Regions from separate parts of the Pseudoalteromonas sp. CO325X genome, predicted to be linked through region 3. Evidence: predicted binding sites of a transcription regulator. Region 3 holds the regulator's gene; each other region holds the start of a gene.

Region 1 (6,152 bases), on a different contig from region 3:
TCAAGCTGCCTACTTTGCTGAATAAGGGTGCCATTAGTTTAAGCCAGTGTGTGAGTTCTTCGTGCGGAGCTTGCAAGGCACTGTCGTGGCTAAAACGCTTTGGGAATTTAAAGGTAAAGCGAAAGTGCTCATCACTGCTGTGCAGCCAGCGCTTTACCACATCGGGGCTAGGATCGGCATAGAAAGTGGTGTTTCCCTCCACGGCATTAAATACTTCACTGTAACGGGCGAGCATCTGTGATTGCTGACAGTGTTGGGCAAATAATTGTCCTTTCCACGCGGTATTAGACCACTGTGGACAACCTAGATAAAGCATGGCTAAAGCACGGTTCATAGTGATTGGCAGCTATGCTAGCACAGCTTTATGGCTTTAGGTGCTCAATAAGTATGCAACTCGGAGTTTGCTTCGTGACATTGACAGCCGTTTTTATATAATTGACGCAATTAATTTGGCCACTGCGTGCTTAAACCAATGCGCGCTTACAATTAAAACAGGAATATTATGCGCTCTATATATTGCGGACACTTAAATAAAAGTCATGTCGACCAAGAAGTTACTCTGTGTGGGTGGATCAACAAACGCCGTGATTTAGGTGGTTTGATCTTCGTCGATGTGCGTGACCGCGAAGGCTTGGTGCAGGTGGTGTTCGACCCGGAAGTCGAAGGGCTTATGGATGTGGCGAATAAACTTCGCCAAGAATTCTGTGTACAAGTCAAAGGGGTAGTCCGCGCTCGCCCTGACAGCCAAGTCAACAAAGACATGAGCACAGGGGAAGTGGAAATTCTAGGTACTGGCCTTGAGATTATTAACCGCAGCGACGCTCTACCACTGGATTTTAACCAGCAAAACTCCGAAGAGCGCCGTCTAAAATACCGTTACTTAGATCTTCGCCGCTTAGAGATGAGCGACCGCATTAAGTTGCGTGCCAAAGCCACAAGTTTTGTTCGCCGCTTCCTTGATAGCAATGACTTCCTCGATATTGAAACGCCGGTACTGACCAAAGCGACCCCTGAAGGAGCACGTGACTACCTTGTGCCAAGCCGTGTGCATCATGGCAGCTTCTATGCGCTGCCGCAGTCGCCGCAGCTGTTTAAACAATTGTTGATGATGTCTGGCTTTGACCGTTACTACCAAATCGTTAAATGTTTCCGTGATGAAGATTTACGTGCCGACCGCCAGCCAGAGTTCACGCAAATCGATATCGAAACCTCATTTATGAGTTCAGACCAAGTTCGCGGTGTCACTGAAAAGCTGATCCGTGATATGTGGCAAGAGTTGCTGAATGTTGACTTAGGCGAGTTCCCAGTAATGGCCTATAGCGAAGCCATGCGTCGTTTCGGTTCAGACAAGCCTGACCTACGTAACCCGATGGAGCTTATTGACGTTGCTGATTTGGTTAAAGACGTTGAGTTTAAAGTGTTCTCTGGCCCTGCTAATGATGAAAAAGGCCGCGTAGCCGTACTTAGCGTGCCAGGTGGAGCGTCGTTATCACGTAAGCAAATTGATGAGTACACCAAATTTATCGGCATCTATGGCGCTAAAGGTTTAGCCTGGATGAAGGTCAATGACCGCGACGTGGGTGTGGAAGGCGTGCAATCACCGATTGCTAAATTCTTGAACGAAGAGGTGATCACCGCCTTACTTGAACGCACCAATGCGCAAACTGGCGATATCATTTTATTTGGTGCCGACTCACGCAATGTGGTCAATGAAGCCATGGGTGCGCTGCGCTTGAAGATTGGTTTAGATCTTGAGCTAACTGATTTAACTAAATGGGCGCCATTGTGGGTCGTAGACTTCCCGATGTTTGAAGAAGACGATGAAGGCAATCTACATGCTGTTCACCACCCATTTACTGCGCCAAAAGATGTCAGCCCAGAGGAGCTGGAAGCGAACCCTGCCGGTACGCTGTCTGATGCCTACGACATGGTTCTTAATGGTTACGAAGTGGGTGGTGGTTCGGTGCGTATCCACAATAATGCGATGCAACAAGCAGCGTTCCGCGTATTGGGGATCAATGAGCAAGAGCAACAAGATAAGTTCGGTTTCCTACTCGATGCATTGAAGTATGGTACACCGCCGCACGCAGGCTTGGCGTTCGGCCTTGACCGTCTAGTGATGTTGCTTTGTGGTACAGACAATATTCGTGATGTCATTGCCTTCCCGAAAACGACGCAAGCATCTTGTTTGATGACCGATGCCCCGAGTGTGGCAAATCCCGATGCTCTGCAAGAGCTGGGTATCGGAGTGACTGCCTCTGAGAGTGAACAGAGCGAATAAGCGATAGCGATAAAAGAAGCGGCTCAGGCCGCTTTTTTTATGCTTCAGCTTTACACTGGTCATACATACAGTTACCATTTCCATAAGCGAGAATAATAATAAGGTCAGTGGGTGAGTATAATTTTGGGAATTGACCCCGGCTCGCGCTTTACCGGCTATGGTGTCGTGCAGCAGCAAGGGCATAAGTTCCATTACTTGGGCAGTGGCTGTATTAAGCTAGGTGACAACGCTTTCCCGTTGCGTCTAAAAATGATTTTCCAAGGCGTCAGCCAACTCATTGAGCAATTTAACCCTACCGCGTTTGCCATAGAGCAAGTGTTTATGGCCCACAATCCTGATTCGGCATTAAAGCTAGGACAAGCTCGGGGCGCAGCCATTGTTGCCGCGACCTTGGCCGATATTGACGTGTCAGAATACTCCGCGCGGCAAGTGAAACAAGCAGTGGTTGGGCGAGGCTCTGCGGAAAAGGCACAGGTACAACACATGGTGAAGCATATTTTGAAGCTGCCAGCCACGCCGCAAGCAGATGCCGCCGACGCCTTGGCTATTGCTATGTGTCATGGCCACTCACAACAAAACTTAATAAAACTGTCCGGTCAAGCACGTAAAACCGTGCGCGGACGCTTGAGGTAACAATGATAGGACGAATTAGAGGATTGTTGGTTGAGAAGCAGCCCCCTGAGGTGCTAGTGGAAGCATCGGGCATTGGCTATGAAATCAACCTCCCCATGAGTTGCTTTTATGCACTTCCCGAGTGTGGCGAACAGGTCACCTTGTATACCCACTTTGTGGTGCGAGAGGATGCGCAGCTGTTATTTGGGTTTAACACCAAAAACGAACGCGCCCTGTTTCGTGAATTGCTAAAAGCCAATGGGGTAGGGCCTAAATTAGGCCTAGGTATTTTATCGGGGATGTCGGCAGAGCAATTTATCCATTGCGTTCATCATGGCGATGCAAGCACCTTAGTAAAGCTTCCTGGCGTTGGCAAAAAAACCGCAGAGCGGTTAGTGTTAGAAATGAAAGACAGGCTTAAAGATTGGGGTCCTGACTTATTTACCCCTCACACTGATTTGGCACCAATGGATGCGCCCAATGGCGATACTTTGGTCGCGAGTAATGCCCAAGACGATGCGGTTGCCGCACTTGAGGCTCTGGGTTATAAAAATGCTCAGGCAGTGAAGTCGGTAAAAGCAGTCGCGAAGCCAAGCATGGCCTCCGAAGAAATGATTAAGCAAGCGCTCAAAGCGATGCTATAACAGAGATACCATCATGATAGAAGCGGATCGGCTGATTGAGCCAGAGGTACAGGGTAATGAAGATGTGGTCGATAGAGCCATTCGGCCTAAGTTATTGGCCGACTATCACGGCCAACCTCATGTTAAACAGCAGATGGATATTTTTATCGAGGCTGCACGCTCACGTAGCGAGGCCTTAGATCATCTCCTTATATTTGGTCCCCCTGGGTTAGGTAAAACCACGTTAGCCAATATTGTTGCTAATGAACTCAATGTGAGTATTAAAACGACTTCCGGTCCGGTGTTGGAAAAAGCCGGCGATCTCGCCGCCTTACTGACTAACTTAGAAGCTCATGATGTGCTGTTTATTGACGAAATTCATCGCATGAGCCCACATGTTGAGGAAATACTCTATCCAGCCATGGAAGACTATCAACTCGATATCATGATTGGTGAAGGCCCTGCAGCGCGCTCGATTAAACTTGATTTACCGCCATTTACTTTAATTGGTGCTACGACCCGTGCAGGCTCATTAACTTCTCCGCTGCGCGATCGTTTCGGTATTGTGCAACGTTTGGAGTTTTATTCCGTTGCCGACCTTGCCGCCATTGTTAAACGCTCCGCCGATCATCTAGGTTTAGCCGTTGACGAGCAGGGCGCTTTAGAAGTCGCCAAGCGCTCGCGAGGGACTCCCCGCATTGCTAACCGGTTACTGCGCCGAGTGCGAGATTTTGCAGAAGTTAAAGGTGATGGTCGCGTATGTATTGATATTGCCGCACAAGCGCTCGATATGGTCGATGTAGACAAAAGCGGTTTTGATTATATGGACCGTAAATACTTGCTAGCGATTATAGAAAAGTTCATGGGCGGGCCGGTGGGGCTGGATAATCTCGCAGCAGCCATCGGCGAGGAAAAAGAAACCATAGAAGATGTGATTGAACCCTATCTAATACAGCAAGGCTTTATCCAGCGTACGCCGCGAGGACGGATTGTATCAGATCATGCCTATGCGCATTTTGGTCTCAGTAAAACCACAGACTAACCTTGGCACACCCTGCCGAGCGGTTTAGCTCGGCCCAACCTGCCTCATTCCCTTACCAATACACCCAAGTTTAGGTCGACGCTGTCTCTATACAGGTGGCTTATTAAAAGCAGAGTAATTCACAACAGATTAAGCTGTGCTTGGTATCTTATTGCAGGCAAAAAAAAGCCCGCTAACAAAGCGGGCAAAACAACAAGTTGAAGGAAGTAAATCCAAATAAGCCAAGTGAATGAGCAACGCTAAAGTTAATCAATCAATGGCCGAGGTGGGGAATCAGAAACCACCTCTTGAACTGTGCATAAGAGCTCAATTGGTTGCGCTAGCTCAGTACAGGGTGAATATTACGGACTAAATGGGCCCTAATCAAACTAGAAAAATTATATTTTTCGGATAAGAAAATCTAATATTGAATAGTTTTTTAAGATGGTAATTTTCATCGTAAAGTATGGGGTTATGTTTTCTTAATATTGATATTAAAGGGAAATATTATTTGTGTGCTTTTTTTGTTCTATTAGATTTACTAGTTTCTAACGTGTAGATATTTTGGCAAATGAAAGCTTATGCGCACAAAGTGCATAAAACGCAATTAATTTGAACTTTTGTTAGGGTTTTAGAGCCCAATAATGGCGTGTACTTTTTTACATCGCATCATTAATTAGGTGTTTAACTTGGGTTTGTAGCAATTCGTGGCAAGGCCATTGTCAGCGCTACAACGACTGGTTACACTAGTGCTCATTGTGTCGTGCTCAAAGACACGTGGAAGTTGTAAACTGCGCCTCAGGAGAAAAGACGTGGATTCTGGATTAAATTTTATTGATCTTATTTTAAAAGCCAGCTTTTTAGTACAGCTGGTGATGCTTACCTTAGTAGCTCTGTCGGTAATATCGTGGGCCATCATCATTCAGCGTCGTAAAACCTTGGGCCATGCGCTTAGTAGCGCCAAGAAATTCGAATCGCGTTTTTGGTCAGGTGTTGATTTGTCGAAGCTCTACAGTGAGATTTCGGCGCGTGGCAATAAAAGTGAAGGATTAGAAGCGTTATTTACCTCAGGCTTCAAAGAGTTTGCACGACACAAAAAGAATAATGTTCATTCTGCGGGTATGGTCACCGAAGGCGCACATCGTGCGATGCGTGTGGCACTTTCTCGTGAGATTGAGAAACTTGAAACAAGCTTGTCCTTTCTTGCAACCATAGGTTCAATCAGCCCTTACATTGGCTTGTTTGGTACCGTGTGGGGGATCATGACTGCCTTTATCGCCCTCGGTGAAGTAAAGCAGGCAACACTGCAAATGGTCGCCCCGGGTATCGCCGAGGCCTTGATTGCTACTGCAATGGGCTTGTTTGCAGCCATCCCTGCGGTTATTGCGTACAACCGCTTTGCCAACAAAGTTGAGAAAATAGAGTCGCATTACGCCAACTTCATGGAAGAGTTTTCCAATATTCTTCATCGCCAAGCGGTCACCCAAGAGGTAAAGTCGAATGTATCAGCGTAAGAAACGTCGTCCGGTCGCAGAGATCAACGTTGTTCCTTACATCGACGTGATGTTGGTGCTGCTGATAATCTTTATGGCCACAGCACCCCTTATCACCCACG
Region 2 (6,152 bases), on a different contig from region 3:
TGGGTGCCAAACAGCACACTGCCTTGGGCATCATCAATACGGCGTTTGTGACGGCGGATCAATGTATCCCGAGAGAGCTCGCCTTGCATCAAAATATCCCACCCCTGTTTACGCAAACGCTCGGCGACATGGTGCATTTGCCAATAGGAAGCAAACAACACCAGATTGGCCTTGGATTTATCTAAGGTGTTGGGCAGTGCTTTGGCAAGGTAGTCGCTAAACGCTTTGTCGGTTGGCTCACACTCGGTTTTGGGAATATGCAGCTGCGCTTGGTTGGGGTAATCAAACGGTGAGGGCACCTTAATAAACTTAACTCCTTGCTCTGAGCGTAGCCCGCTTTCATGGGCAAAATGTTCAAAGGAGCCCAAGGCGCTGAGTGTGGCCGAGCACAATACCGCTCCTGCGCACTCGCGCCATAATTTATCTTTGAGGTAAAATCCCACTTCTATAGGGCAGTCACTCAAGAGATAGTCGTGGTGGTTTTTATACTCCATGCGCTTTATCCACCTGGCATGAGGAACGCTTTCGCTTTCTTTAGCATAGCTTTGCCACAGTTTTTGTAGCGTTTCTAAGCGGGCTATATATTGCCCACTTTCAGCTAAAATAGGGTCAGCAATAAACGGCTTCACATCGCCATCATTTACGTCGCTACTGAGTGCTTCGTGCATCTTGTTGAGGGTGCGTAGCGCCGTTTTACTGGCTTCACTGATATCTTTGGCTTGCACTGTGAGCTGTTGCGGCAGCACTCCGTGTGAGAAACGATAGGTGTCGTCTTCGGTGTATTGAAAGTCTGCACTATCAAGCATACTCAGCACGGTTTTCATGCCTCTGGCCACATCATCAAGGGCATCATTGAGCTTAAATTGGCTGCCTGATGCGCTGGCGCTAAAAATGGTTTGCGCCATTTTGCCGCTGAATTTGAGTAGTTTCTCGAGCCAATCCTGAGTCCCTTTTAAGGTGGCTGCGGCAGATGAAAAGTCGCGAGTGATATGCGGTAAGTGGTGTGCTTCATCAATCACATAAATACAGTTTTCTGGCTCTGGCAAAATCACGCCACCGCCGAGCTCCAAATCAGCCAATAATAGACTGTGGTTGGCCACTAACACATCCATTTGCGCTATTTTTTGCCGCGCAAGATGGAAAGGGCAGGTTTGGTGTGCTTTCATCTGCCGTTGGCAGGCATGCTTATCACAGGCAATGAGGTGCCATACGCGATCTGGGATCACGTCGGCCCATGAGTCTCGGTCACCTTGCCACTGTTTGTTTTGATAAGCATCATGCAGCTGATGCAGGCATTTTTGCTCCATGTCACTCAAAGGAGAGCTTAAGGTGGGCATCAACGCCAGTTGCTCTTGTTCGCCATTGACGGCGTTATGGAGCTTATGGGTGCAGATATAGCGTCCCCTGCCTTTGACCAAATCATAACTAAAAATAAGACCGCTGTGCTGGGCAAAAAAGGGTAACTCTTTATAGAGCAGCTGCTCTTGCAAGGCCACTGTAGCGGTTGCAATCACCAGCTTTTTATTACGTTTGAGTGCCAGTGGTAAGGCACCTAAGCAATAGGCCAAAGATTTGCCGGTTCCGGTACCGGCTTCGACCACGCAAATGCGTTGCTTTTTGTCATATTCACCAGCGAGTGTTTTTGCTATCTCTGCGACCAAGTAGTTTTGGCTGGCACGAGGGCGATAATCATCCATGCTTGAAGCTATCCGCTGATGAGCGTTTCGGATTGTTTTTTTCAGCGGATCGGATAGCATGGTGTATCAACTTATGTATATATTTACAGTGCGACCATTTTAGAGTGTGGCTGCATATGACTCAAGTGACAATTCACTTATGTCGCGATGCTTGGGCAAGGCATAGAAAACAACGCGCTGTATTTACTCACTTCTATAGGTATTCGGTTGGCTCCAATAGCAGGGTTTATCCTTTCCGCGCAAACACGACAACTGAGCGATGGTATCAGTCATGTCTTTTGGCTGGCCACAGACAACGGCCCAGTTAAAGCACAATCTGTCGCTGAGTCTGCGGTATTTTTCGTTGCTCAATCGCAGCAGCAGCGAGTGACAAAATTACTCCAAGCCGCCAACTTGCCTTGTGATATCCGCGCAGTAGCGCTGCACTCTTTTGCCGGTAAACCCATGGCAGGGTGTTATTTCACGCACTTGAATCAGTTTTATGCGGCGCGAGAACAGCTTAAAGAGCAGGGGATTACGTTATACGAAGATGATATCCGCGCCCACGAGCGTTTCTTAATGGAGCGATTTATTCGCGGCGGCGTTTGGGTAGACGGCACCTTTAGTGCTAATGGCACCTTAGCTCAAGCGCGGTTTAAAAGCCATCCCCACTACCGGCCCACTTTGCGGGTTTTATCGCTGGATATTGAATGCAGTGGCGATGGGGTGCTTTACAGTGTTGGCTTGGTAAGTGAACGGTTTAAAAAGGTGCTGATGGTTGGGCGTAACACAGAAGAGCGCTCGTGGCTTGATTATGTTGAGGACGAGGCCGCTTTGCTCGTGCGGTTACAGGAGCTCATACACCATATTGACCCTGATGTGATCATTGGTTGGAATGTGGTCGATTTTGACTTTCAGCTGCTGTGCTATCGCGCTCAGCAATTGGGTATTCGTCTTAATTTAGGACGCAATAACGAGGCGGTTGTGTGGCGCGGAGGAAAAGTCGCTAAGCTTATAGTTCCCGGGCGCGCGGTACTTGATGGCATTGATATGCTTAAAAACGCCACATATTACTACCCCAGCTTTGCCCTTGATAATGTTGCCCACGAAATCCTTGGCGAGCGAAAGCTTATCGGAAATAAAGACAAAGTTTCCGAGATTTCCCGGCTTTTCAACGAAGATAAACTGCAACTTGCTGAATATAACTTAAAAGACTGTGAGCTTGTATTAGCCATCTTTGCTCGTCTAGAATTGGTCGACTTTGCTATTGTGCGGACCCAGCTTACAGGGCTGCCATTAGAACGGCTAGGAGGGTCGGTCGCAGCGTTCACTAACCTTTATTTGCCATTGTTACATCGCAGTGGCTATGTGGCTCCTAATTTAGGCGATCATGGATTGACCTTCGACAGCCCAGGCGGTTATGTGATGGACTCGGTGCCCGGTCTTTATCAAAATGTTGCCGTTCTTGACTTTAAAAGCCTTTACCCGAGTATTATTCGTACCTTTTGTATCGATCCCATGGGCTTAATAGAGGGACTCAATGCCCCTGATGACGCAATTGCTGGGTATCATGAGGCATTTTTTTCTCGCAGCAAACATCATCTTCCTGATCTGGTTGCCAGCCTCGCACAGGCCCGTCAAGAGGCCAAAAAGCACCGCGACCCTCATCTTCAGCAGGCCATCAAGATTATCATGAACAGCCTATACGGCGTGCTTGGCTCAAAAGGCTGTCGCTTTTACGACCCTAGGCTAGCCAGTTCGATTACCTTACGCGGGCACGATATTATGCAAACAACGCGACAGTGGCTGATTGAATACGGCGTTGATGTGATTTACGGCGATACCGACTCTACCTTTATCGCACTACCCGAAAAGCTTAGTGACGAACAAAGCCATACGTTAGCCAAAGAGTTAGTGACAAAAATTAACGACCGTTGGCGGCAAACACTTGAACAAAGCTATGGAATACCTAGCTATTTGGAGCTTGAATACGAAAGCCTATATCGACCTTTTTTTATGCCCAAGGCAAGGCATAAAGACGCGGGAACGAAGAAACGTTACACTGGTTTATTGGTACAGAAGCACCGTGAGCTCGTTTTTAAAGGCATGGAGTCGGTGCGTAGCGATTGGACGCCACTGGCGAGAAAGTTTCAAGGTGAACTGTTTCAAGGATTATTCACCGGAGCAAATCTGCAACATATCATTGATAATTATGTTAACATTTTACAAAAAGGGGATAACGCCCAGCTCTTAACTTATGCCAAACGCTTAGGCAAAAGTCCTGATGAATACACCAAAGCAACCCCCCCTCATGTGAAGGCTGCCCGAAATAGCACTCAAAGTTACGCTAAAGGTGATTGGGTTGAGTACGTTATAACAGTTGATGGTCCTCGCTGTACCCCTTGCAGTAGGCCTCTGGACTTAGCTCATTACCTTGAGAAACAGCTAAAACCCATCATCGATGATATTGCTGATGTGTGCGACGCATCGCTTCACTGCCCCCTAGATAGTCAGTTCACATTAATTTAATCTAAAAACCTCTTTGTTTACAAAAGCATCCCCATTGTTCCTTTTTTGATCTAAGTGTTGGGATTTTATATTTATTAAGCGTTATTTGTTATAGATATAGTTGTCTTGTTAATTTGGTGTTGACCAATAATTCCATAATTGTTTATTATCACAATCAAAGTGCATTACTTAGTGCATTTAATTACAAGCGGTTAACAGCCGCAATAAAAACAATCACGTCTACAAGTGATCCAGGGAGAATCTAATGTTAAATAGCAAAATCGCAAAATCAGTGCGCTTAGCACTTGCTTTTGGTGCTGCTTCAACAGCAGGCATTTCGGCAAATGCCATCGCTGCTGAAGAGGGTGCTGATGATGTCGAGCGTATCGAAGTAACCGGTTCGCGTATCAAGCGTACTGATCTTGAAACAGCTACTCCAGTACAAGTAACCTCTGCAGAAGATATCGCTATGTCGGGCTTTACCCGCGTCGAAGATATCATGAATAACCTTCCGCAAATCGAAGCATCACAAACTGCTTTCCAATCAAATGGTGCAACCGGTACAGCAACACTTGACCTTCGTGGTATGGGTGCTCAGCGTACGCTAGTACTTATCAACGGTCGTCGAGCACAGGCTGGTGGTATTTACACGCAATCGGCTGATATTAACCAAATTCCAGCTGCGTTAATTAAACGCGTTGAAGTAATGACCGGTGGTGGTTCAACAACTTATGGTGCCGATGCGGTAGCCGGTGTTGTTAACTTCGTAATGAATGATGACTTCGAAGGCTTCCAAGTTGATATTGGTGGCTCTGCGTACCAACACGATAATGACAATGAGTACATCCAAGGGTTGATGGATGAGAAGGGCTTCGAATATCCAAGCGGTAGCGACGGTTTTGATGGCGCGGCGTTTGATTTCAGTGCAACACTTGGCGGCACCTTTGATGGCGGTAAAGGTCATGCGGTCGGCTATGTTACCTACACCAAGCAAAACGAGCTGCGTCAAGGTGCACGTGACTACTCTTCATGTGCATTAGACGCCGCAGGTACTTCGTGTGGTGGTTCTGGTAACGCGGTTATTCCTAACTTCTACGTATCACTTCCGACCGAAACCGGTGGTGTAGATTTCGGCGAAGACATGTATGAGTACTGGACACTTACGCCAGACAGTGGCTTCACCGATTCAGTAGGCAATGTGTATAACTATGCACCTATTAACCACTTTATGCGCCCAGATGAGCGTCATACATTTGGTTTATTTGCTAACTATGAAATTAATGAGCACTTCAACCCTTATGTTGAAACTATGTTCATGCGTGACCGCACTACAGCGCAAATCGCGGAGTCGGGCACCTTCTTCGATACCAGTTATGTGATGGATTTCGATAGCCCACTTATCTCTGATGCACAACGTGAAGCACTAGCAGATCGTTTCGGCATCGGCTCTGGTGATCAGTTCGCAACCTATATTGGTAAGCGTAACGTAGAAGGCGGTCCCCGTTCAGATAAGCTTGAGCACAACTCATTCCGTATGGTATTGGGTACGCGCGGTGAGCTGAGCGACCTTTGGACGTATGATGTGACTGCTCAATACGGCTCAACGTCATCATCGTCAGCGTATATTAACGACTTCTTTGGTCCACGCATCACCACAGCGCTTTCAGCGAATGGTGAAAGCTGTGCAGACAGCGATGGTTGTATTCCATACGAAGTATTCACCTACGAGGGCGTAACCTCAGAGGCGGCCGGTGCACTTACGGGTACGGCTATCTTGAACGGTGTTACAGAACAAATCATCCTAGGTGGTTTCGTCTCAGGTGAATTTGATTACACGCTACCGAGCTCAGATTACCCAATTGCAGCGGTATTTGGTGCAGAGTATCGTGAAGAAAACTTTGAACGTACAGCGGATGAAGTATACGCGCAAGGCCTTCTGTTAGGTCAAGGCGGTACAACTAAGAGCCT
Region 3 (6,152 bases):
AAAGGGGGCACCACTTTGCGCATGGGTTGTAAAGCTCACCGTCACTTCGCGAGAGTCATCCACATGCTCGCTTTGCTGCGCCTGTTCGAGTGAGGGCTTACCATTAAGCCCTGTTACTTCGCAGAACACGTCGTAAAGCGGCACCAAGGCAAAGGCGAACGCAAACATGCCGATGACGCTGATGACTAGTTTCTTTAATAACGGTGCGTGGTTCATTACTGCACCTTAGGTGGCGTTTCAAAGGTGTGGTAGGGTGCCGGAGATGCTACCTCCCACTCCAAGCCTTCTGCGCCATCCCACACTTTCGCTGGTGCTTGCTCTCCAGCCTTGATGCACTTGAACACCACGGCAACAAACAGCAGTTGAGAGAGTCCAAAGGCGAAACCACCAATACTGATAATGGCGTTAAAATCAGCAAACTGCAGCGCATAGTCTGGAATACGCCGTGGCATACCCGCCAAACCTACAAAATGCATGGGGAAGAACAGCACATTAACGCTGACTAACGACAGCCAGAAATGCCATTTCGCCAACGTGGTGCTATACATGTGCCCAGTCCATTTTGGCAGCCAGTAATAAGCAGCGGCCATAATCGAGAACACCGCCCCGGTCACTAAAACATAGTGGAAGTGCGCCACCACGAAGTAGGTGTCATGGTACTGGAAATCCACTGGGGTAATTGCCAACATCAACCCTGAGAAGCCCCCGAGGGTAAACAACACAATAAAGGCGATAGCAAACATCATTGGTATTTCAAAGCTGATGGCACCGCGCCACATAGTGGCTACCCAGTTAAATACTTTTACTCCCGTTGGCACCGATATCAACATGGTCGAGTACATAAAGAACAATTCCCCGGCCAGTGGCATACCGGTGGTAAACATATGGTGGGCCCACACCACGAAAGACAGCAAGGCGATGGAGGCCGTGGCATATACCATGGACGAATAGCCAAACAGTTTTTTGCGTGAAAAGGTAGGAACTATGGTGGAGATAATGCCAAACGCTGGCAAAATCATAATGTACACTTCCGGGTGACCAAAGAACCAAAAGATATGCTGGAACATCACAGGGTCGCCACCACCGGCGGCATTGAAGAAATCAGTGCCAAAATACTTATCAGTGAGCACCATGGTCACCGCACCCGCCAACACCGGCATCACTGCAATTAATAAAAACGCAGTGATCAACCAGGTCCACACAAACAGCGGTAATTTCATCCACTTCATCCCTGGAGCACGCATATTAACGATAGTCACAATGACATTAATGGCCCCCATGATGGAGCTTATCCCCATAATGTGAATGGCAAATACAAACAGGGCAGTATTGTCGTTGCTGTAGGTGGTCGATAAGGGCGCATAGAAGGTCCACCCAAAGGCCGGACCGCCGCCTTCCATAAACAGCGACAGCAATAAGATGGCAAAAGCGAATGGCAGAATCCAAAAGCTCCAGTTATTCATTCGCGGCAAAGCCATATCTGGCGCGCCAATCATCATGGGGATCATCCAGTTAGCTAAGCCCGTAAAGGCAGGCATCACGGCGCCGAAGACCATAATCAAACCGTGTACTGTGGTCATTTGGTTGAAAAAATGAGGGTCAACCAGCTGAAGTCCTGGTTGGAATAGCTCGGCTCGGATCACCATTGCCATGGCGCCACCGGTTAAAAACATCAACAACGAAAATAATAAGTACAAGGTGCCGATGTCTTTGTGGTTAGTAGTAAAAAGCCAGCGTTTAATTCCGGTTGCAGGCCCGTGATGTTCATGTGTTGCAGCTGCTGTACTCATTGTTCCTCCCCATCAATATAGGCCTGAATCACGCTTGGTTGAACGATGTCACCGGTTTCATTACCAAAGGCATTGCGTTGGTAAGTAACCACCGCTGCCAACTCTTTAAGCGTAAGTTGACCGACAAATGCCTGCATCGCAGTCCCTGGCTTACCGTGCAGCACAATATCGATATGGTCGTTAATATCGCCGGTGGCTATGGGACTGCCTTTAATGGCGGGGAAGACTCCAGGTAAACCAAGCCCCGTAGGCTGATGACAAGCTGCGCAGCGAGTGATGTACACTTGCTCGCCCGATGCCATAAGCTCATCTTCTGAGAGGATTTGTTCTAGCAGCTCAGCATCAGCCTGCGCCTGAGCTTGCTTCGCTTGTTTCTGCTCTGCCAGCCAAGCGTCAAACTCTTCAGGGGGTTTTGCTTCTACGACCACCGGCATAAAGCCGTGGTCTTTGCCGCATAACTCGGCGCACTGGCCGCGATACGTACCCGGTTCGTTTACGCGCGTCCAAGCTTCGTTGATAAACCCAGGGTTAGCGTCTTTCTTTACTGCAAAATCGGGCACCCACCAAGAGTGAATGACGTCATCCGAGGTCATTAAAAAACGTACTTTTTGATTAGTGGGAATGACCAAGGGTTTATCTACTTCGAGGAGGTAATTGTCGCCCTTATTTTGCGCATTTTTGATTTGCTCTTGAGGCGTAGACAGCAGTGAGTAAAAGCCCACATCGTGACCCATATACTCGTAGTGCCATTTCCATTGTGATCCAGTCACCTTAATGGTGATATCGGCCTTTGATGTATCCTCCATAGCAATCAGGGTTTTGGTGGCCGGAACAGCCATGGCTATGAGAATAACAAATGGAATCGCTGTCCAAAGTATTTCTACTTTGGTGCTTTCATGAAAGGTAGCGGGGGTGACCCCTTTTGACTTGCGGTGTTTGAGCAGCGCCCAAAACATCACCGCGAAAACAACCACACCAATCACACAGCATATAATAAATATGGTCATGTGTAGTTGGTAAACATTTTCGCTAATGTCAGTTACCCCTTGGCGCAAGTTGTACTTGCTATTCGCGGACACCAATTGAGGGAATAACAGACATAGCAACATGAGGGAGCTCAGCTTCTTCATGTGTACCATCTCCTTATTGTTGCGCAATGCAAGGAAGAGGCGGTTACAGCTTAATACCCAATCTTCGTTATTATTATGCTTTTACCAGTCGACAACTTTGACCCTAAACAAACTGTTGAAAAACCGACCAGCAAAGCCTGTAATATAACCAATTAGTCAAAGATTGAGCTAATAGCAAGTTAATACACTATTTTTGTTTACGTTTTATTAATAAATTAACAGGGAGATTCAAACTGTTAGAAAGCACTGTGGCTAAGGAGGGAACGTGGGGAAAGCCCCTAATAACCGACCTATTAGAGGCAAAATAAGTAAATTTAATTACATCCAGTCGGCGTTTCGGATCACACCTACAGCTAAGCCTTCAATATTAAAGGATTCGTTTTCTAAATCGACTTCAATGGGTGTGAATTCTTCATTCTCTGCATGCAGCAGAACCTTACGCCCAGCTTTTTCTAAGCGCTTCACGGTGACATCTTCATCAACCCGCGCGACCACCACTTGGCCGTTTTCAGCCACCTGAGTGCGATGTACCGCTAATAAGTCGCCATCCATGATGCCGATGTCTTTCATACTCATGCCATTTACGCGCAGCAAGTAATCTGCAGCAGGCTTGAACAACAATGGGTCTATCTGGCAGTGACTCTCTATATGCTGTTGGGCAAGAATAGGCTCGCCCGCAGCAACGCGGCCAATTAAAGGCAGGCCCAATTGTTCGGGTTCTTCTTCCTCGACCAATTGAATACCTCGACTCGCGCCAGGCTTCATTTTAATTACGCCTTTCTTAGCCAACGCCTTAAGATGTTCTTCTGCGGCGTTAGCACTGCGAAACCCCAGTGTTTGTGCAATTTCTGCACGCGTCGGCGGCATGCCGGTATCTTTAATAAAGACTTTAATCAGCTCAAGAATTTGCGATTGGCGTTTAGTTAATGGGCGCATACAACTGGGTTTCCATACAGTACATTTAACTGTGAGTATATACAGTTAAATGAAAATCGCAAATAAAATCAGGGAATTTGCTGACTGTTGCAACCTTAATTAATGCAACTTCGCTTTTGTTCATATGCAACCTCACCTCATACTCATAAAGTGATAGGTGACGAATGCGCGACAATGCTTTAAAGTAGCGCTGTTTTAGTCATATTATTAAGCAGTTAGATGACTCGCCAAGGTGTATTTTCAGCGTTCCTTTTACTTATTTCGGCACTGACGATAGGTGCGTGCAAAGCCGATACGGTCAAGATGTCGCGCAGCGGCCTTTGTCACCCTGAAGACTCTGCTCATTATCAACGCACTCAATCTTTCACTCCCTATGCGAACTTAGAAAGCTGTCTAGCAGACGGTGGACGTTTACCAAAGAACTACACTAAACACACATCAGAAAATAGTTATCATCGGGATAACTGGCCACATTGGTTAGACACCGATCACGACTGCCAAGACGCCCGTGCTGAAGTGCTGATTGCCCAATCACACACTAATGTAAGCTACACCACCCAGGCGCGCTGCACCGTCACCAGCGGTCAGTGGCATGACCCTTATTCAGGGCAGATACTACGCAATGACGATGACTTAGATATAGACCATATTGTGCCGCTTAAATTTGCCTATGAACACGGTGCTGCCACCTGGAGTCGTTCGCAAAAGGCACAATTTGCCAACGATATGGAGAACTTGCTTGCTGTTGATGATGGCCTAAATCGTAGCAAAGGAGCAAAAGGTCCTTGGCAATGGTTGCCGCCGCACCAAGATTACCGTTGTCAGTACATTCAGCGCTTTAATTACATCATGAGCAAGTATGACCTTCGCTACTCGCAAAGCGAAAAAGACCAAGTTCAGAGTTTGCTGCAAAGCTGCGTAGGTGAAACTTTAAACCTCAGCGCACTGCCCTCAACCGTGCACCAATAACCAACCGTTTGAAAGTAAATATTCTATATTGATAGAGCATCCAATGAACTCGTTGGCGAGGATATATGCTCAATATCACTATAAACGAAACACACAATACTGCCCTACTCGAACCACAAGGCCAGCTGACAGCAGAAGACTTTGCAGCAGCAGTGCGTATTATCGACCCTTACATTGAACAGCATGCAAAGCTACATGCTCTCATTATTGCTACTGAACACTTTCCGGGGTGGGACTCATTTGCCGCGTTACTCTCTCATCTGCAATTTGTGCGTGACCATCATAAAAAGGTGAACAAAGTAGCCATTGCCACCAATTCGTTGCTTGGTGACTTTGCCCAGCAACTAGGCGCACACTTTATTCATGCAGAGGTTAAATCCTTTCGTTATGAACAACGTGAGCAAGCGAAGCAGTGGGCACAAAGCCCTTAACTAAAAGCGGCTACCGGGCTGATTTAAAAACGCCTGCTCAGCGTCGCTCGATTGCCGACCGAGAATATCATTACGATGTGGATAACGCCCAAAACGGTCAATGATTTCTTTGTGAGCCAGTTCATATTTATAATTACTCAAGGGCCGAAAAAGCTGCTCGGCCACCACATGAATCGCCTGGCTCTCACTGTGCATATAGGGCATGTATAAGAAACTACGCTCGGTATCATCAAGTTCCAAAGCAAACTTTTTTTCCACCGCATTCTGCGCCAAACATAAAGCCAGTGTATCGGTTGCAAACGCTTGGGCCGTATCGCGGAACATATTACGAGGAAACTGATCCAGCACTATAATTTCACATAACGCGCCTCGAGCAGATTTTCGCCAAGAATAAAGCTCGCCTTGGCGCGCTGCCTCGTAAGTAGGTAAAAATTGCTTTTTTATTGTGGCGTCAAAGTCGGCGCTTTTTTTAAACCAATCCTGTGGACTGCTGTGAGTAAACCAAAATTCGTAAACGGATTCATATTGCATGATGATCTAATGGCGAAAGTTTGCTTTCGTCCGGCAACTATTGTTTAGTTACAGCTAAGGCCAAAAGGTAGTAATTCGCAAGCTCTGAGGTATTTTTTATGAAGCTGTTTATATTTGAACATTGCCCCTATTGTATAAAGTCGTTACTGGTTGCACGCGCCTTGGGCTTAGAGGTGGACGTACGCTTCCTCCTCAACGATGACGAGGCCACCCCAAACCAGTTAGTGGGCAAAAAAATAGTGCCTATTTTGGTCAAAGATGATGATACCGCGATGGCCGAAAGCTTAGATATTGCCGAGTATTTCTGCACTCTTGCCAACAAGGAGCTGTCACAGGGAGAGCACTTTAATCAAGCCCAACAGTGG

What was found. The regulator LexA, encoded in region 3, represses DNA repair genes until DNA is damaged. The targets are predictions, from matches to a motif close to TACTGTATNNNNATACAGTA.
Region 1: the regulator LexA is predicted to act here: its motif matches at 2,335-2,354, upstream of ruvC (crossover junction endodeoxyribonuclease RuvC).
Region 2: the regulator LexA is predicted to act here: its motif matches at 1,769-1,788, upstream of dinG (ATP-dependent DNA helicase DinG).

The regions. Positions count from the first base shown of each region.
Region 1 is NZ_SGPG01000018.1:4,331-10,482, reverse strand. Features, by position in the region: gene EXT46_RS09335 (DUF72 domain-containing protein) at 1-316, opposite strand, end outside; gene aspS (aspartate--tRNA ligase) at 503-2,281, shown strand; gene ruvC (crossover junction endodeoxyribonuclease RuvC) at 2,393-2,914, shown strand; gene ruvA (Holliday junction branch migration protein RuvA) at 2,917-3,537, shown strand; gene ruvB (Holliday junction branch migration DNA helicase RuvB) at 3,551-4,558, shown strand; gene tolQ (protein TolQ) at 5,350-6,051, shown strand; gene tolR (protein TolR) at 6,038-6,152, shown strand, end outside.
Region 2 is NZ_SGPG01000036.1:18,891-25,042, forward strand. Features, by position in the region: gene dinG (ATP-dependent DNA helicase DinG) at 1-1,757, opposite strand, end outside; gene EXT46_RS18275 (DNA polymerase II) at 1,905-4,205, shown strand; gene EXT46_RS18280 (TonB-dependent receptor) at 4,450-6,152, shown strand, end outside.
Region 3 is NZ_SGPG01000020.1:5,334-11,485, reverse strand. Features, by position in the region: gene EXT46_RS09960 (cytochrome c oxidase assembly protein) at 1-216, opposite strand, end outside; gene ctaD (cytochrome c oxidase subunit I) at 216-1,790, opposite strand; gene coxB (cytochrome c oxidase subunit II) at 1,787-2,920, opposite strand; gene lexA (transcriptional repressor LexA) at 3,239-3,856, opposite strand; gene EXT46_RS09940 (HNH endonuclease family protein) at 4,076-4,825, shown strand; gene EXT46_RS09935 (STAS/SEC14 domain-containing protein) at 4,891-5,256, shown strand; gene EXT46_RS09930 (DUF924 family protein) at 5,257-5,787, opposite strand; gene grxB (glutaredoxin 2) at 5,886-6,152, shown strand, end outside.